DNA from 3 places in the Virgibacillus sp. CM-4 genome. Region 3 is predicted to be linked to each of the others. Evidence: a T-box and tRNA genes for the amino acid it is inferred to sense, from the RefSeq annotation. Region 3 holds a T-box; the other regions hold tRNA genes.
What was found. A T-box is a leader RNA that pairs with one kind of tRNA and senses whether it is charged. The one in region 3 lies ahead of serS (serine--tRNA ligase), so its partner is inferred to be a tRNA-Ser.
Positions count from the first base shown of each region.

Region 1: it has a tRNA-Ser gene. The T-box ahead of serS (serine--tRNA ligase) is inferred to sense a tRNA for this amino acid. The anticodon was not compared.
Region 2: it has a tRNA-Ser gene. The T-box ahead of serS (serine--tRNA ligase) is inferred to sense a tRNA for this amino acid. The anticodon was not compared.

Region 1 covers NZ_AUQA01000006.1:304,701-310,818, forward strand. The annotation lists gene M948_RS34720 (NfeD family protein) at 1-570, shown strand, start outside; gene M948_RS34725 (Na/Pi cotransporter family protein) at 790-2,415, shown strand; tRNA gene M948_RS34730 (tRNA-Asn) at 2,876-2,950, shown strand; tRNA gene M948_RS34735 (tRNA-Met) at 2,955-3,031, shown strand; tRNA gene M948_RS34740 (tRNA-His) at 3,053-3,128, shown strand; tRNA gene M948_RS34745 (tRNA-Ile) at 3,151-3,227, shown strand; tRNA gene M948_RS34750 (tRNA-Ser) at 3,240-3,332, shown strand; tRNA gene M948_RS34755 (tRNA-Phe) at 3,383-3,458, shown strand; gene M948_RS34760 (superoxide dismutase) at 3,616-4,227, shown strand; gene M948_RS34765 (MFS transporter) at 4,356-5,627, shown strand; gene M948_RS34770 (peptidoglycan D,D-transpeptidase FtsI family protein) at 5,714-6,118, shown strand, end outside.
Region 2 covers NZ_AUQA01000001.1:62-6,179, reverse strand. The annotation lists gene M948_RS22535 (SpoIIE family protein phosphatase) at 1-147, shown strand, start outside; gene M948_RS22530 (Tex family protein) at 286-2,457, shown strand; gene M948_RS22525 (catalase) at 2,504-3,967, opposite strand; gene M948_RS22520 (SprT family protein) at 4,179-4,628, shown strand; tRNA gene M948_RS22515 (tRNA-Asn) at 4,809-4,883, shown strand; tRNA gene M948_RS22510 (tRNA-Ser) at 4,887-4,977, shown strand; tRNA gene M948_RS22505 (tRNA-Glu) at 4,987-5,058, shown strand; tRNA gene M948_RS22500 (tRNA-Asp) at 5,080-5,156, shown strand; tRNA gene M948_RS22495 (tRNA-Gln) at 5,162-5,236, shown strand; tRNA gene M948_RS22490 (tRNA-Lys) at 5,310-5,385, shown strand; tRNA gene M948_RS22485 (tRNA-Leu) at 5,398-5,479, shown strand; tRNA gene M948_RS22480 (tRNA-Leu) at 5,531-5,617, shown strand; tRNA gene M948_RS22475 (tRNA-Arg) at 5,672-5,748, shown strand; tRNA gene M948_RS22470 (tRNA-Pro) at 5,755-5,831, shown strand; tRNA gene M948_RS22465 (tRNA-Gly) at 5,860-5,933, shown strand; tRNA gene M948_RS22460 (tRNA-Ile) at 5,943-6,016, shown strand.
Region 3 covers NZ_AUQA01000002.1:1,526,599-1,532,716, forward strand. The annotation lists gene pdxT (pyridoxal 5'-phosphate synthase glutaminase subunit PdxT) at 1-246, shown strand, start outside; gene M948_RS30685 (YitT family protein) at 425-1,327, opposite strand; T-box leader at 1,482-1,703, shown strand; gene serS (serine--tRNA ligase) at 1,762-3,036, shown strand; gene M948_RS30695 (FecCD family ABC transporter permease) at 3,194-4,237, shown strand; gene M948_RS30700 (FecCD family ABC transporter permease) at 4,249-5,265, shown strand; gene M948_RS30705 (iron-hydroxamate ABC transporter substrate-binding protein) at 5,312-6,118, shown strand, end outside.

The DNA of each region.
Region 1 (6,118 bases), on a different contig from region 3:
ATTGGTGAAGTTTTGGTTAATATGCGTGGATTATTCGCTTTATTAGGTATCGGATTTATTACCGTGTACTTTGGTGCATATGTTGAAACAAGCTCGATTATTATTATGGTTATTATTTATTTTATCGGATTATTACTTATTGTTATCGATGGCAAACTATTAAATGATGGTACTTTAGCTACGATAGGTTTAGCCAGCATGTTAACAGCTGTAGCACTACCTGCACCGAATTTAGCAGCTGGTTTGTATGCTGTCTTAGGTGTATTAGTTGGGACTGGTGCTTCCTTCTTATTCTTAAAAGTATTTAAACGTAGAGACATGTGGAATAAAATTACCCTAAAAGATCAATTAACAAAGGAAGCAGGATATAATTCATTAAATAGCACATATGAAGCATTAGTTAATCAAGAAGGTGTTACGTTAACAGATTTACGCCCTGTTGGGACAATTCGCATAGCCGAAAAAGATTATAGCGCGGTTTCGAATGGGCAGTGGCTTCCCAAAAACACAACAATTAGAGTCGTTCAAGTTGATGGAACAAAAATCCTTGTTGAACCAAAAAATAGCTAATGCTTTCATGTGTAAAGATAATCGAAGTGAATTCGATTATCTTTTTGTTTGTTCTTTATCCTATCTGGAATGATTAAAATCAGCTCGTACATAATAAGTGTGACTCGAATGTAAATTTAATGTTAAATATACTCGATAAACCTTTACAAAAAGTTTATGTATACTTAATATTGATATGGTGCGACATGATTCAACATGAATGAAGGGTAGGTATATATTTTGGAAATTGATGTGCAAACACTGATATTTGAATTTATAGGTGGACTAGGGATCTTTCTTCTAGGTATTAAATATATGGGTGAAGGTCTACAAAAGTCAGCCGGAGATCGTCTTAGAAATATCTTAGATCGATTTACGAGCAACCCATTTATGGGAGTACTTGCTGGGATTATTGTAACGATATTGATTCAAAGTAGTTCCGGGACAACTGTTTTAACCGTTGGACTTGTTAACGCAGGCTTTATGACGTTGAGACAAGCTATCGGTGTCATTATGGGTGCTAACATTGGAACAACGGTTACTGCATTTATTATAGGTATTGATATTGGGGAGTATGCTCTACCAATTATCGCAGTTGGGTGTTTCCTATTATTTTTCTTTAAAAATCAGAAAGTTAGTGCTGTTGGACAAGGTGTATTTGGCTTTGGTGCTTTATTTTTCGGACTTGAATTAATGAGTAGCGGAATGGAGCCATTACGTAGTTTAGAGGCTTTCCATGAACTTACGGTAAGCATGAGTGATAATCCTGTACTAGGTGTTGTTATCGGTACAGTATTTACAGTTATTGTTCAGAGCTCTAGTGCAACAATTGGAATCTTGCAAGGTTTGTTTGCGCAAGGTGCTATTGATCTACAAGCAGCTGTGCCTGTATTATTTGGTGATAATATTGGTACTACCATTACTGCTGTTTTAGCATCAATTGGTGCAACAGTTGCTGCAAAACGAGCAGCATATACGCACGTTATTTTTAACTTAATAGGTGCAACGATCGGGTTGCTATTACTAGGATTATTCTCACAATTTGTTGAATTTTTACAAGGACAGTTTAATTTAAATCCAGAAATGACGATCGCCTTTGCACACGGAAGCTTTAATATTACAAATACAATTATTCAATTTCCATTCATCGGTGCTTTTGCATGGTTAGTAACAAAAATAATCCCAGGCGAAGATACTGTAGTAGAATATAAACCACAACACTTAGATCCGATATTTATCCAGCAATCTTCGTCCCTAGCTTTAGATCAAGCTAAATCTGAAGTTATTCGCATGGGTGAGTATGCGTACAAGGGTCTTGAAGAAACAAATAAATATCTTAATACACAAACATCAAAACATTCGGAGATGGCATTACAGATAGAAGGTGCTTTAAATAGCCTTGATCGAAAAATTACGGATTATTTAGTAGAGCTTTCAGCTGAGTCACTTTCCGAACAAGATAGTGCCAAACATTCAGCATTATTAGATTCGGTTCGAGATATAGAACGAATTGGGGATCATTTTGAGAATATTGTAGAATTAATTGATTATAAAATGTCGAATAAGGTACATTTAACGGACAAAGCTCACGAAGATCTAAATGAAATGTTCGAGTTAACTATTTCAACCGTAAAACAAGCTGTAAAATCACTTCAGGATATGGATAGAGAAGAGGCGCTTGCGGTAATCCAGAAAGAAGATCAAATTGATAAAATGGAACGTAATTTCCGTAAGAAGCATATTATTCGTATGAATGAAGGCAAATGCACGGGATCAGCAGGTATCGTTTTTGTCGATATTATAAGTAATTTAGAACGAATCGGTGACCATGCTGTAAATATTGCTGAAGAAGTATTGGGTGAATAGATAAACAGGCAGAGGATCTTTTATGATCTTATGATCCGGATTTGCCTCCAGGCTGTCGAGACTAATGTCTCGACAGCCTTCTTATTTATGTATAACAAAATCACTGTTTATTTACTTTACGCTGAAGGTATCTTGTATTAAAGATGTCAGACAAATAAGGAAAGCCGATACATAGCTCCACCAGCCGGAACTTCTTATTTGTTGAGAGAAAAGAGGAATGGTATTATTTAGGAATAAATAAGTTAATGAAATATGGAGGTGATTTAAAATAAAAATTTTCTAAATTTAAATTTTGTATTGAAATCCTAAATAGAAGATGCTATAGTAAATATTGTCGTTTTAACAACGGCATTTACATAATATATCGAATGCATGAAATAAAAAAACATTGACAGAAGATGTAGAACATGGTAAATTATATCTTGTCGCTATAATTACTAGATAGTTGATATAACAATATTCCACAGTAGCTCAGTGGTAGAGCTATCGGCTGTTAACCGATCGGTCGTAGGTTCGAATCCTACCTGTGGAGCCATTGTGGCGGTGTAGCTCAGCTGGCGAGAGCGTACGGTTCATACCCGTGAGGTCGGGGGTTCGATCCCCTCCGCCGCCACCATTATTTATAAACTATCGTATGGCGGTCGTGGCGAAGTGGTTAACGCACCGGATTGTGGCTCCGGCATCCGTGGGTTCGATCCCCACCGGTCGCCCCATTTAAAAATGAATAATAGCAAAGGACCCTTAGCTCAGTTGGTCAGAGCTATCGGCTCATAACCGATCGGTCGCAGGTTCGAGTCCTGCAGGGTCCACCATTCATTCTTATCGGAGGTATACCCAAGTCTGGCTGAAGGGAGCGGTCTTGAAAACCGCCAGGGGTGTAACAGCCCGCGGGGGTTCGAATCCCTCTACCTCCTCCATACATAATTACTAGCAAAACAGTGATAATGAAGATTCAAAATTTAGTAAAGGCTCGGTAGCTCAGTCGGTAGAGCAAGGGACTGAAAATCCCTGTGTCGGCGGTTCGATTCCGTCCCGAGCCACCATTTTATAACAAGCAACTGGCTTGTTTTTTTATTTGTCGAATAGTTGGTAATAAATGCATATAATTTGCATCGATAGAGGAGCTTTGATACCCTTGCATTAAAAGGGTGAATATTCAATCCTTTTTAATAAAAAGATTTATTAGAGGAGGAAGGAAAAATGGCAAAATTTGAATTACCTGAACTACCATACGCTTACGATGCACTAGAACCTACAATTGACAAAGAAACCATGAACATTCACCATACAAAGCATCATAATACGTATGTAACGAAATTAAATGGTGCTTTGGAAGGACATGCAGACCTTCAAAATAAATCGTTAGAGGATCTAATAAGTAATTTAGATGCTGTACCAGAAAGTTCACGTACTGCAGTACGTAATAATGGTGGGGGACATGCAAACCACAGCCTTTTCTGGAAAATCTTATCTCCAAATGGTGGCGGTGAACCAACAGGAGAACTTGCTGAGAAAATTGATACTAAATTTGGCAGTTTTGATAAGTTTAAAGAGGAATTCGGAAATGCTGCAACAGGACGGTTCGGTTCTGGTTGGGCATGGCTAGTATTAAATAATGGCGACTTAGAAATTATGAGTACGCCAAATCAAGACTCTCCATTAATGGAAGGAAAAACGCCTATTTTAGGTCTTGATGTTTGGGAACATGCTTACTACCTAAAATATCAAAATAAACGTCCAGACTATGTTTCCGCTTTCTGGAATGTAGTTAATTGGGATCAGGTAGCAAAAAATTATAACGAAGCTAAATAATATATTTCAGTGAGATAAAGGCATGTGAAGGTTTTCTTCACATGCTTTTTTGTGTTTTGTTTGAGCTTCTTTGCATATCCTCCACTCATTTGCTCACACTAATAAGGAACGAAAAAGGAGTATGGATTATGCGAAAAAGTCTTTCATTGAACCAAGCAAAAATGGATATTAATAAAGATCTCATATTTTTACTTGTAATAGGTGGTTTATATTCATTAGGAATATTCTTATCAAATACATTTGTTAATGTTTATTTATGGAAGCAATCGGAAGATTTCACGACGATTGCTGTTTATAATTTAGCTATATATATATTTCAACCGCTAACGTTTATTCTCGCCGGCAAGTTAGCGAAGAGAGTGGATCGGGTTATTGTCTTACGTTTAGGGGTAATTTTTTTATCTCTCTTTTTTTTGAGCGTATTAATTATTGCAGATAAGGCATCTTATTTTAACTTTATGCTAGGGAGCTTATTGGGAATAGGATATGGTTTTTATTGGCTTGCGTTTAATGTGCTTACCTTTGAAATTACAGAACCAGATACAAGAGATTTCTTTAATGGGTTTTTAGGTGTGTTACAATCTTTCGGCGGTATGATAGGTCCATTGTTAGCTGGGACCATCATTGCAAAAATGGAAGCAAATATTGGTTATACTGTTATTTTCACTATCTCATTTATCATGTTTATTTGTGCAGTTATTTGTAGTTTCTTTTTAGCAAGTCGAAAAGCAGAGGGGAGCTTTTATTTCCGTAGCGTGTTAGCCGAACGTTCAAATAATAAAAACTGGAACCGAATACTAAATGCACATATATTTCAGGGTCTAAGGGAAGGAATATTTGCCTTTGTTATCTCCATTTGGGTGTTTTTAATTACAAATAGTGAGTTTTCACTGGGAATGTTCAATTTAGTGTTTTCTGGGATGTCTCTTATTTTTTATTTTATTGGAACCAAGGTTATAAAACCTACCATGCGAAAAAAATCTATTCTAATTGGAAGTTTAATTCTTTATTTTTCCATTGCTATCATTTTATTCGAGATTAGTTATATCCAACTGATCATTTACGCAGTTTGTATTGGACTAGCTTATCCAATCATTACGATTCCGTATGTATCTTTAACTTATGATGTAATTGGAAAGGCTTGGAAAGCGAGGGACCTACGAGTAGAATATATTGTTGTCCGTGAGTTATTTGTAAATCTGGGTAGAATTATCTCGATTACAACATTTCTGATTGTAACTAGTCTCTTTCCAGCTGAACAATCTATTCCATATTTATTAGCGATCTTTGGCGCTGGACATATCATTATTTATCTTATCGTTAAAAATATTTATTTAGGAAGTGAACCAAAAAAAGAAGTACCAATTAAAGAACAATTAGCTGACGAAAAAAATAGGTAAATGGGTGAAATAATCATAAAAAAAATGGTATAATTATTTTTGGATTACATGCTACAGCAAGATCAATTTCTCATGGGGGAGAGGTAATGAGTAATAAGAAAAGAAAGAAAAAGGCGCAACTTCCCTTTCGAATTAACATACTATTCTTTGTGATTTTTCTAATGTTTACTGTATTAATTTTACAACTTGGTGTTGTACAAATTTTAAATGGAGAAGCTTTTCAAGAAGAAATCGATCGAACAGTAAAGGATACTACCAAAATACCTGTACCACGTGGAAAAGTATATGACAGTAAACACAATGTCGTTGTCGATAATAAACCACAATATTCGATTACATATACTCCAGCTAAAGGGACGCAAGCAGAAGATCGCTTGGAAGTAGCTGAAAAACTAGCTGAGTTTATTTCCATGGATAGCGAAGATTATCTAAAAGGTATTACAGAAAGAAATAAAAAAGAATACTGGTATTTGAAGAACAAGGAAGAGGCG
Region 2 (6,118 bases), on a different contig from region 3:
TCTGATGGAGTAACGGATAAGGATCTATCTCAACGATACATTATGACAGAAGATGTGAATGAAATTACGCAAACCTTTGAATATGTAAGCGACTCTAGTCGAAAAGACGATACAACACTTATTGCAATGCATTTTAGGCAAAGCTGACAATGAAAAGAGTCAGCTTTTTTTCTTGTATCCCGTCAATGGAGAACGAATCTTCGTACAATTTGTAGCGTGAGGTTGTATTCAACTTCAGTTTTCGATTTATGATAAAATAGATTTGGATGTAAAGGAGGAAAATGTGTGGCGAACGAACAGAATCAAGAATTAATCCAATGGGTGGCAAAAGAGACAGAAGTAAACACTTCGATTGTAAATAAGGTTATTGGATTATTAGAAGAAGGTAATACGGTACCGTTTATTGCACGTTACCGCAAAGAGATAACGGGTGGTTTAGATGAAGTACAGATAAAATCTGTTCAAGATAAATGGAGTTATGCGGTTAATTTAGCTGAAAGAAAGCAAGAAGTATTGCGCAGTATTAAAGATCAAGGGAAATTGACAGATGAACTGCAGCAGGAAATTATGCAAGCCATGCAGTTACAACGAGTGGAAGATCTTTATCGCCCTTATAAACAAAAAAGACGTACACGAGCGACAATAGCTAAGGAAAAAGGTCTCGAACCATTAGCAGAATTGATTTGGCAGCAATCGATTACAGATATTCAAGAAGAAGCAGCTGTCTATATATCAGAAGAACAAGAATTACATACAATTGAAGATGTATTAGCAGGAGTAAACGATATTATGGCAGAATGGATTTCAGAGGAGCCAGCATATCGTGAATTTATGCGAGAAGAAACGTTTAAACGTGGTATGATTGAATCCGAGGAAAAAGATGTAGAGAAAGACGAGAAACAAGTATATGAGATGTATTATGAATTTCATGAGGCGATACGTTCACTTGTATCACACCGCATTTTAGCACTGAATCGTGGTGAAAAAGAGGGTATATTAAAAGTGTCTGTAAACCCACCAACGGAACGAATTATTGAGTATTTACAAAGGAATGTTATTACAAAAGCAACATCTGAAGCGTTGACTCAAGTCTTAAAGCATGCAATTGAAGATAGTTATAAACGATTGATCCAACCGTCTATTGAGCGTGAAATTCGTAACAGTCTAACAGAAAGTGCAGAGCAACAAGCAATCGACGTTTTCTCTAAGAATTTGAAGAACCTATTACTCCAACCGCCTCTTAAAGGAAAAACTGTACTGGGTGTAGATCCAGCCTTTCGTACCGGTTGTAAACTAGCTGTGATCGATGAAACAGGTAAAGTGCATCAAATAGGTGTTATTTATCCAACAGCACCCAGAAATGATGTTGCTGGAGCAGAAAAGACGGTGATGGAGCTCATAAAGACTTATAAGATTGAGTTGATTGCCATTGGCAATGGTACAGCTTCCCGAGAAACAGAACAATTTATCTCAAATGTTATCGGAAAAAACAAATTACAAGTGCCATATATTATCGTTAATGAAGCAGGAGCCAGTGTATATTCAGCTTCTAAACTAGCTCGAGAAGAATTTCCGGATTTACAAGTAGAAGAGAGAAGTGCGGTATCCATTGCTAGACGTGTTCAAGATCCATTAGCTGAGTTAGTTAAAATTGATCCAAAATCCATAGGAGTTGGCCAATATCAACATGATGTGAGTCAGAAGTCGTTAAATGAATCATTATCTTTTGTTGTTGAAACAGCAGTAAACCAGGTTGGTGTAAATGTAAATACTGCTTCCGCATCGTTATTACAATATGTCTCGGGACTTAGCAAAGCCGTCGCAACGAATATTGTGAAACAGCGTGATGAAGAAGGGAAATATACGAATCGGAAACAATTAAAGAAAGTACCTCGCTTAGGTGCAAAAACGTATGAACAAGGCATTGGTTTTCTTAGAATTATTGATGGAGATAACCCGCTTGATCGTACTCCCATTCATCCAGAGAGTTATTCAAACACGGAAAACCTGTTAACAATGTTAAATTGCGATGTAAGCGATATTGGGTCAGATAAACTTCGTGAAGGGATTTATGCTATAGATCCTAAGCAAGTTTCTGAACAATTAGGGATTGGCGAACCGACATTGATTGATATTATACAAGCATTAACGAAGCCAGAGCGTGATCCGCGTGATGATTTTCCACAACCTTTATTAAAGCAGAATGTGATAGCAATGGAAGATATTAAGCCAGGTATGGAAATGCAAGGAACTGTTCGAAATGTTGTTGATTTTGGTGTGTTTGTAGATATTGGAGTGAAACAAGATGGACTTGTTCATATTTCCAAAATGTCTCATTCATTTGTTAAGCATCCAATGGATATTGCTTCGGTTGGAGATGTAATTACAGTTTGGGTAGAGAATATAGATATTAATAAGGGAAGAATTGCTTTATCGATGATCGAAGGAGAAAAGTAAAGAAGCATGGCTCACAAAAGGGCCATGCTTCTTTCATTAGTGTTACTTATTTTACGCCTTCTGGAACTTGTAAACCAAGACCTTGGGCTACACGTTCGCCCCATTCAGAATCTGCTTTGTAGATATGCTCAATTTGACGAAGTTTAATTTCATCTTTTGTAACTGGAGTCATATGATCAACAAAAGCTTGAACCAAACGTTCTTTTTCATCTGATGACATAAGACGGTAAAGGTCACCAGCTTGGGTATAGTGATCGTCACTGTCGTAAGCAACGCTATCAGCTTCTCCGTATACTTCAAATGGCTTAATTTTAGCATCGCTATCTTCTGTAGGACCATTCACGCTGTTTGGCTCATAGTTTGGTTTGTTTCCACCATTACCATCTACACTCATAAAGCCATCACGTTGATAATTATTTACTTCGTTCTTAGGACGGTTTACTGGAATGCTATGATGATTTGCACCTAGGCGGTAGCGGTGAGCATCAGAGTATCCGAATAAACGCCCTTGAAGCATTTTATCTGGAGATGCTTCAATTCCAGGTACGAATTGACCAGGTGAAAACGCAGCCTGTTCTACTTCTGCAAAGTAGTTTTCAGGGTTACGGTTCAATACCATGCGGCCAACTTCAATACGTGGATAGTCTTTTTTAGACCAGATCTTTGTTACATCGAATGGATCCCATTTGTATGTTTTAGCATCTTCATAAGGCATGATTTGTACATATAATCTCCATGCAGGGTAGTCGCCTTCTTCAATCGAATTAAATAAATCTTCTGTGTGATAATCAGGATTTTCACCAGCAATTTTATCTGCTAGAGCAGGGTCTAGGTTTTTGATACCTTGTTCACTAATGAAATGGTATTTAACCCAAAATGCTTCTCCTTCTTCATTAACCCATTTAAACGTATGGCTTCCATATCCATTCATATGGCGTAAGGTGGCTGGAATACCACGGTCACTATGAAGATAGGTTACTTGGTGCAATGATTCTGGAGATAGAGACCAGAAATCCCATACCATGTCTTTATCTTTCAAATGAGTTTGTGGATTACGTTTTTGTGTATGAATGAAATCAGGAAACTTAATTGCATCGCGTATGAAGAAGATTGGTGTATTATTACCAACTAAATCATAGTTTCCTTCCTCTGTATAAAATTTAACTGCGAAACCACGAGGGTCACGAACAGTGTCTGCGGATCCAAGCTCACCTGCAACTGTAGAAAAACGGATAAACATATCCGTACGTTTACCTTTTTCACTGAGGAAATCAGCTTTCGTATATTTTGAGATTTCGTCATTTGTAACTTCGAAGTACCCAAATGCACCAGCACCTTTTGCGTGCACAACACGTTCAGGAATACGTTCTCTATTAAAATGAGCAAGCTTCTCTAGTAAATTAAAATCTTGTAGTAGTGTAGGTCCATTATGTCCAGCTGTAATTGAGTTTTGATTGTCACTTACTGGTGCACCAGCAGCAGTAGTCAAAGTATTTCTTTTATTACTCAATGTAAATCTCCTCTCTTTTACTAAGTATTAATATATCTACACTTAATATTATAATATAATTCAAATAAAAATCAATGTTTAATTACAATAATTTTAAATAACGAACATAACATTTTTGACACATAATATAGGAAAGAATAAAAATATGCTGCAATAAAATCGATAGTATATTAAAATATTAGAATAGCTTATTGATAAGGAGAGAATTTTGATGAGGCTTCCAGATGATAACGAGTTATTTGAATTAGTCGATAGGCTATCAATAGTACATTTCAATAAACCTTTCTTACATAAGGTATCTTTTAATTCCCGATTACGAACGACAGGTGGCAGATATATTCCGGGTAGGAAGACCATTGAACTCAATCCTAAGTATGCGATGGAAAGGGATGAAACAGAATTTATTGGAATTATAAAGCATGAACTATGCCACTATCATCTTCATATAGAAGGAAAAGGATATAAACACGGAGATCGTGAATTCAAAGAACTTTTAAAAGCTACGGGCTCTCCTCGACATTGTAAACCATTGCCTTCTCAAATGAAGTATAATTATGAGTATCAATGCAGAAATTGTAATCAGACGTATAGACGAATGAGAAGAATAAATACATCTAAATACCGCTGCGGAAAATGTAAGGGGAGGATTATACTACAATAAATATAAAAAAATGGTGATAAACCATTGACGAATGATGTCATCCGTGATAAATTAATTAAGCTGTCTCATACAGTGGATTCAACTTACATAGTTTCCGTTGAGAAAATCATAAAAAAATGTTGACTTTTAGCTCAGAATGCTGTATTATATTTCTCGTTGCAATTGTTATTGATCTTTTATTCCACAGTAGCTCAGTGGTAGAGCTATCGGCTGTTAACCGATCGGTCGTAGGTTCGAATCCTACCTGTGGAGCCATATGGAGAAGTACTCAAGTGGCTGAAGAGGCGCCCCTGCTAAGGGTGTAGGCCGTGTAAGCGGCGCGAGGGTTCAAATCCCTCCTTCTCCGCCATTTTTTAATGGCCCGTTGGTCAAGTGGTTAAGACACCGCCCTTTCACGGCGGTAACACGGGTTCGAATCCCGTACGGGTCATCATCCTAATTGCATAGGTCGGGTCCGGTAGTTCAGTTGGTTAGAATGCCTGCCTGTCACGCAGGAGGTCGCGGGTTCGAGTCCCGTCCGGACCGCCAGATGTTGGGCTATAGCCAAGCGGTAAGGCATCGGGTTTTGATCCCGTGTACCCCAGGTTCGAATCCTGGTAGCCCAGCCATTTTTTCTTTTGAAACCATAAATAATTAACCGAACTAAACGAACTAGTATTAAGAAGTAAATTCATTTCATATGAGCCATTAGCTCAGTTGGTAGAGCATCTGACTTTTAATCAGAGGGTCGGAGGTTCGAATCCTCCATGGCTCACCATTATTCAATTACGCGGGTGTGGCGGAATTGGCAGACGCGCTAGACTTAGGATCTAGTGTCTTCGGACGTGGGGGTTCGACTCCCTCCACCCGCATCGTAGAAGCTGTGTTAAATCACAGTCTTTTATTTCCTGTCATTTTACTTTGCGGTCGTGGCGGAATGGCAGACGCGCTAGGTTGAGGGCCTAGTGGGTGTATAACCCGTGGAGGTTCAAGTCCTCTCGACCGCACCAAAAAGTTCTTGCATAGATTAATCGGATATGATAGATTTGAAAATGTTGTTTTAAGCGCCCGTAGCTCAATTGGATAGAGCGTTTGACTACGGATCAAGAGGTTAGGGGTTCGACTCCTCTCGGGCGCGCCATGATTCCGGGAAGTAGCTCAGCTTGGTAGAGCACATGGTTTGGGACCATGGGGTCGCAGGTTCAAATCCTGTCTTCCCGACCATCGCAGAATTAAATAGATTTCCATCTTTGCGGGTGTAGTTTAATGGTAAAACCTCAGCCTTCCAAGCTGATGACGAGGGTTCGATTCCCTTCACCCGCTCCATGATTATATGGGCCTGTAGCTCAGTTGGTTAGAGCGCACGCCTGATAAGCGTGAGGTCGGTGGTTCAAGTCCACTCAGGCCCATTTGCTTTTTGAAGCAAAAAAGGTATTGACTTTACCTTATTGAGATGATATATTAGTAAAGTCGCCAATTTGAGAAGCGAAACAGTTGATGATAAAAACTTG
Region 3 (6,118 bases):
AACGGCATAGCAGATGATTTTAAAGCCGTCTTTATTCGAGCACCTTATGCTACTAAGGTAGGTGCAGATGTAACGATATTATCTACGTATCATGAACAGATTGTTACCGTTCAGCAAGGCAACTTTTTAGCTACAGCTTTTCATCCTGAACTGACTGATGATAATCGAATGATCGGTTATTTTGTTGAAATGGTGGAGCATGCTATAGGAACCAATTCATCATTCAGAGAGCCAAATAAAATATAATCATACAATAACCCAAACGGTCATCTGCGAATAGGATCAGGTAATCGTTTGGGTTTTTTGTTCGACTTTATTTAACTGGTGGGAACCATTGAAGACAATGATACTTGTTCTTAATATAGCCAATGAAATAGTCTGCGAAATTTTCCTGTAGTAGCAAAAGGAATGTGAGCTCTATTTGTTAATGACCATTATGCTTGTCTGTTGTTGCTTCTTGTTCAATTTCATTAGATTCTACATGCTGAGCAATATGATCTTCGGCTGCCGTAGCAAAGAAAGTACCTCCTGAGACATCTTTTACGTTATGAACGACTACAAATGCATCTGGATCAATTTGCCGAATTAATTTCTTCAAAAATAGTAGTCGCTGCGATCGGACAACAACATAAATGATCTTTTGATCTTTCTCCATGTAACCACCAGTGCCATTAAATACAGTCGCAGCTGATCCCATCACTTTGGTGATTTGTTTTGAAATATCCAAACTGCGAGGAGAAATAATATTGACGGCTTTCTTTGCATCGAAGCCTCCAAGAATATAATCGCTCGCTACTTTCCCTATAAATAATGCAATGATCGTGTACATTGTATAAAGTGGCCCGATAACGAATATCCCCATTAAAACTATAAATGAATCTAAAATAAAGGTAGTACGAATAATACTAAATTCAAATTTTTCATAGAGAATCCTGCCAATAATAGAGGTTCCTCCTATCGAACTGCCTGCTTGGATAATTAGTCCAAAACCAATCCCCATCACCAGACCTGCAAAAATAGCAGCAACTAATGGATCTTTGATTGGCTGACCAAGATCTTCCGTGAGATAAATAAATAAAGATAATAACGGTACGTTAATCATCGTTTTGTAAACAATATGTTTAGGAAGGTATTTAAAACTAATCCCAAGTAATAGGATAAAACTAACAAAGGTTATAATGCCTGGTGAGAATTCAAATGCATAGTAAAGGAGCAAGGATAAACCAAGGATACCACCATCAGCGATTTGATTGGGCATGGCTAATAATGTTGTTGAGAGGGCGCATAACAATGTCCCTATGAAAATATAACTAATTTGCTTCATCATTCCACCTCTTTCGAATAAGCATCTAGCGTACAACATTCCCGTAAAAGAAGAAAATAATTCAACTTTTGCTGGTATATTTTTTAGGAAAGAATCTAAATCAATGATAGTTGCATACACATAAAAAATCGGCTATGATATATTATAATAATGAAAATGAACTGTATTGACAGGAAATAGTAATAGTATGGCCTTACTTTAGAGAGTCGATGGTTGGTGCAAATCGATGTAAGCTTGCTATGAATCCATCCTTGAACAGGTTTATCGAATTCCTCGGATAGTAAATAAACCCGGTTACGTACCGTTATCGCGATAAGCCGGAAGAGGTTTCTCTTCAACAAGGGTGGCAACGCGGGAAATATATACTCTCGTCCCTATTTATTAGGGGCGGGAGTTTTTTGATGTTAACTGTTCATTTAGTAAAGGAGGAAATACAGATGCTAGATATGAGGTTTTTACGTAATAACTTCCAAGAAGTGAAGGAAAAGTTAAATCATCGTGGGGAAGATTTATCTGAATTAGATCATTTTGAAGATCTTGATGAAAAGCGCCGTAAGCTAATAGCGGAAACAGAACAGCTGAAAGCAGAGCGAAATGAAGCTTCGAAACAAATATCTGTTTTAAAGAGAGAAAAGAAGGATGCAGAGCCTGCAATTAAAGAAATGCGTGAAGTAGGTGAAAAGATTGCTGCATTAGATAAAGAATTGAAGGAAACAGAAGAACAATTAGAGCAAATAATGCTATCGATTCCTAACATTCCACATGAGAGTGTCCCTGTTGGAGAGGATGAAGATGATAATATTGAAGTACGTCAATGGGGGGAAATGCCGACCTTCTCTTACGATGTTCAGGCTCATTGGGATATCGCATCGAATCTAGATATATTAGATTTTGAGCGAGCGGGTAAAGTTACGGGAAGTCGCTTTGTATTCTATAAAGGACTTGGTGCACGTTTGGAACGTGCTTTATTGAACTTTATGATGGACCTACATGCCGATGAACATGGGTACGAGGAGATGCTACCTCCTGCAATTGTAAACCGTACAAGTATGACTGGTACAGGGCAGCTCCCTAAATTTGAAGAAGATGCCTTTAAATTGGTGGATTGGGACTATTTCATGGCACCGACTGCAGAGGTTCCTGTAACCAATTACTATCGTGAAGAAATTTTGAAAGTCGATGATTTACCAAAGAAATATGTGGCCTTTAGTAATTGTTTCCGTTCAGAAGCAGGTTCTGCTGGACGTGACACCCGAGGTTTAATTCGTCAACATCAATTTAATAAGGTAGAGCTTGTTCATTTTGCAAAACCTGAGGATTCTTATGCTACACTTGAGGAATTAACCGGCCATGCAGAAAAGGTGTTACAAAAATTAGAACTCCCTTATCGAGTAATGAGCATGTGTACAGGTGATTTAGGTTTTACAGCAGCAAAGAAATACGATATTGAAGTTTGGATTCCGAGTCAACATACGTATAGAGAGATTTCTTCTTGCTCTAATTTTGAAGACTTTCAAGCAAGACGTGCTGGAATTCGTTTCCGTAGAGAAGCAAAAGCAAAACCGGAATTCGTGCATACATTGAACGGTTCAGGTTTAGCAATTGGTCGTACCGTTGCTGCTATTTTAGAAAATTATCAGCAAGCAGATGGTTCCGTTGTCGTACCACATGCATTACGTTCTTACATGGGTGGGAAAGAAGTAATAAAATAAGGTATTACATCCCCTTCTCTTAAGAGTGGGGGATTTTTATTTCATTTGATTTTCAAAAAATATAGACAAAGTACATAAGGATTGCTACTATATTAATGATAATGATTATCAATATCATTAATATAGTTAAGGTTCTCCTAAAGGAAGTGGATCGTATATGGCAGAAGAAAATCGCTCCTCAGATATACATAAACCACATATAAAAACAAGGCCATTGCCAGCTACGATCATTTTAGTAGGTGGTATCTTAGCAACATGCATTAGTTTAGTGGTATCTATATCTGTCGGAGCAGCGGATATAACATTTATGACCGTTTTGGAAGCGATTTTTCGATATGATGCTACGAATACTTCTCATTCGATTATTCAAGAACTTCGTTTGCCTAGGTCTTTGGCAGGTGTATTAGTTGGGGCATCATTTGCTGTTGCCGGTGCGATGATGCAAGGGATGACAAGGAATCCATTGGCTGATCCAGGAATTCTTGGGATTAACGCTGGGGCTGTTTTTATGGTAGCTGTTTGTTTTGCGCTTTTCCCAAGCTTATCCTATAATGGACTAATTTTGTTCGCATTTATTGGTGCAGGAATAAGTGTCGTACTTGTATTTGGTATCAGTTCAATGGGAAAAGGATCAGTAACACCGATCAAAATTGTGCTTGCGGGGGCTGCCGTAACTGCACTATTTACTGCACTCAGCGAAGGTATTGGTATTTATTTTAATTTAAGTCAGGATCTAGCTTTCTGGTTTGCAGGCGGAATTGCCGGTGTAAAGTGGACTCAATTAAAGTTGATGTTTACGTGGGTTTTGGGGGCACTCATTGTTGCTATGTTTTTATCCAAATCCATTACGATTTTAAGCCTTGGCGATGATGTAGCAAGAGGTCTCGGGCAAAAGATAAAACAAATACGTGCATTGGGTTTTATTGTTGTGCTATTGATTGCAGGAGTGGCTGTTGCTGTGGCGGGGCCAATTGGTTTTGTTGGATTGATTGTTCCGCATCTTGCTCGATATTTTGTTGGAGTAGATTATCGACTTATTATTCCTTGCTCTGCTGTCATTGGAGGATTGCTAACTTGTTTAGCAGATATAGGTGCTCGTATGATTAATGCACCACAAGAAACTCCGATTGGGGCTTTATTTGCTTTAATTGGCGTTCCTTTCTTCCTTTATGTTGCTAGAAAAGAAGGGAGGAATTTATAGTGCGTTTTCTAATGCGAGACAAGGCTGATCAGCATCGAACAAAAAAGCGTGTCGCTATTATTTTACTATTTATCTTGTTAATCGCAATCACATTTGTTATTAGCGTAAATGTTGGTGCTATACATCTCTCTCCTGCAGAGCTATTTCAAACCATTCTAGGCAATGGAACCGACCAGCAGGAACTTATCTTATTTGAATTTCGTCTGCCGCGTATTATTATAGCTATGCTGGTTGGGGCAGGATTAGCTGTATCTGGCTGTATCCTGCAAGGTGTAGCTCGTAATCCATTAGCAGAACCGGGCATATTAGGGATCACAACTGGAGCAGGCTTAATGGTTGTCTTAGCGCTTGCCTATATTCCACCTGATCAAAGTCTTCCAGTTGGAGTCATGCCATTTTTATCTCTAGCTGGCGGAATTGTAACTGCGATTATTATTTATCTGCTTTCGTTTGATAAACATAATGGATTAATGCCCAACCGTTTAGTACTTAATGGGATTGCTGTAGCAGCAGGTTTAAATGCTCTTTTAATTGTAGTATCTTTACAACTGCCTGAACAACAATATGATGTGTTGGCAGTATGGATGGCTGGTCGTATATGGGGGGCTGATTGGCGATTTGTTCTTACCTTATTACCATGGGTACTTGTATTATTACCATATATTAGTTTGAAAGCACGTACATTAGATGCCCTTACATTTGGAGATGAAGTAGCAACGGGATTAGGAGTAACGGTAGAAAAAGAGCGATTAAAGGTGGTAGCTGCCTCAGTAGGCTTAGCTTCTGCTTGTATTTCAGTTAGTGGCGGAATCGCCTTTGTAGGATTGATTGGTCCACATTTAGCTAGGAAGTTAATTGGTCCCACACATCGTTTTCTTATCCCATTATCGGCGATTGCTGGAGGATTGTTACTATTGGCTGCAGATACAATTGGTAAGGCGATCCTTCAACCATCAGAAATACCAGCTGGCATTGTTGTAGCTATTATTGGTGCACCTTATTTCTTGTATTTATTAACTCGTTCGTAGTACGAATAGTGTTTTAAAAAAATGGATAGGAAAAGGAGTTATGTGGATGAAGCAGTTACGTATTAGCTTCGTTTGTCTGTTTGTTTTAGTATCCCTTGTAGCTTGTGGATCTAGTAATGAAGAGGGAAAAGTCAATCAAGAAGGAGAAAGTGACACAGCAAATAAACAGGAAATATCTGATGAAACCCGTGTTTATAAAGGACCACAGGGGGAGGTAGAGATTCCTGCTAACCCAAAGCGTGTAGTGATAGCTGATCAAGATTATGTTGGTTATGCTTTGGCATTAGGTGTTACGCCAATCGCAACGACAGGTTGGATTTTTGAAACACCTTACTTCAAAGACCAGTTACAGGATACAAAAAAAGTAGGTGATAAAACATCCATTAACATGGAAGAGGTTATTGCTCTTGACCCAGATTTAATTGTCACTTATTCAGAAGATAAAAATGAGGAATTATCAAAAATCGCACCTACTGTCTTAATACCTTATGCAACTTATGGTTATCGCGATATGTTAACGGAGTTTGGGAAGATTCTAAATAAAGAAGAAGAAACCAAAGATTATTTTACGGCGTTTGATAAGAAGATCGAAGAAAAGGAAACAGAATTAGATGATGTCATTAAAAATGATGAAAAAGTAGTTATCTTAGAATTAGCTGAAAAAGAAATGTATCTATTTGGTGAGTCTTACGGTAGAGGTGGAGAAATCATTTACAATGAACTCGGTTTAAACGCACCAGAGAAGGTTATTGAAGTTACAAAAGAAGAAGGCTGGGCTTCGATCTCATTGGAAGCTGTGCCAGAATATTTAGAGGAAGCAGATCATATCTTTATGGGTGTCCGTGAGACGGAA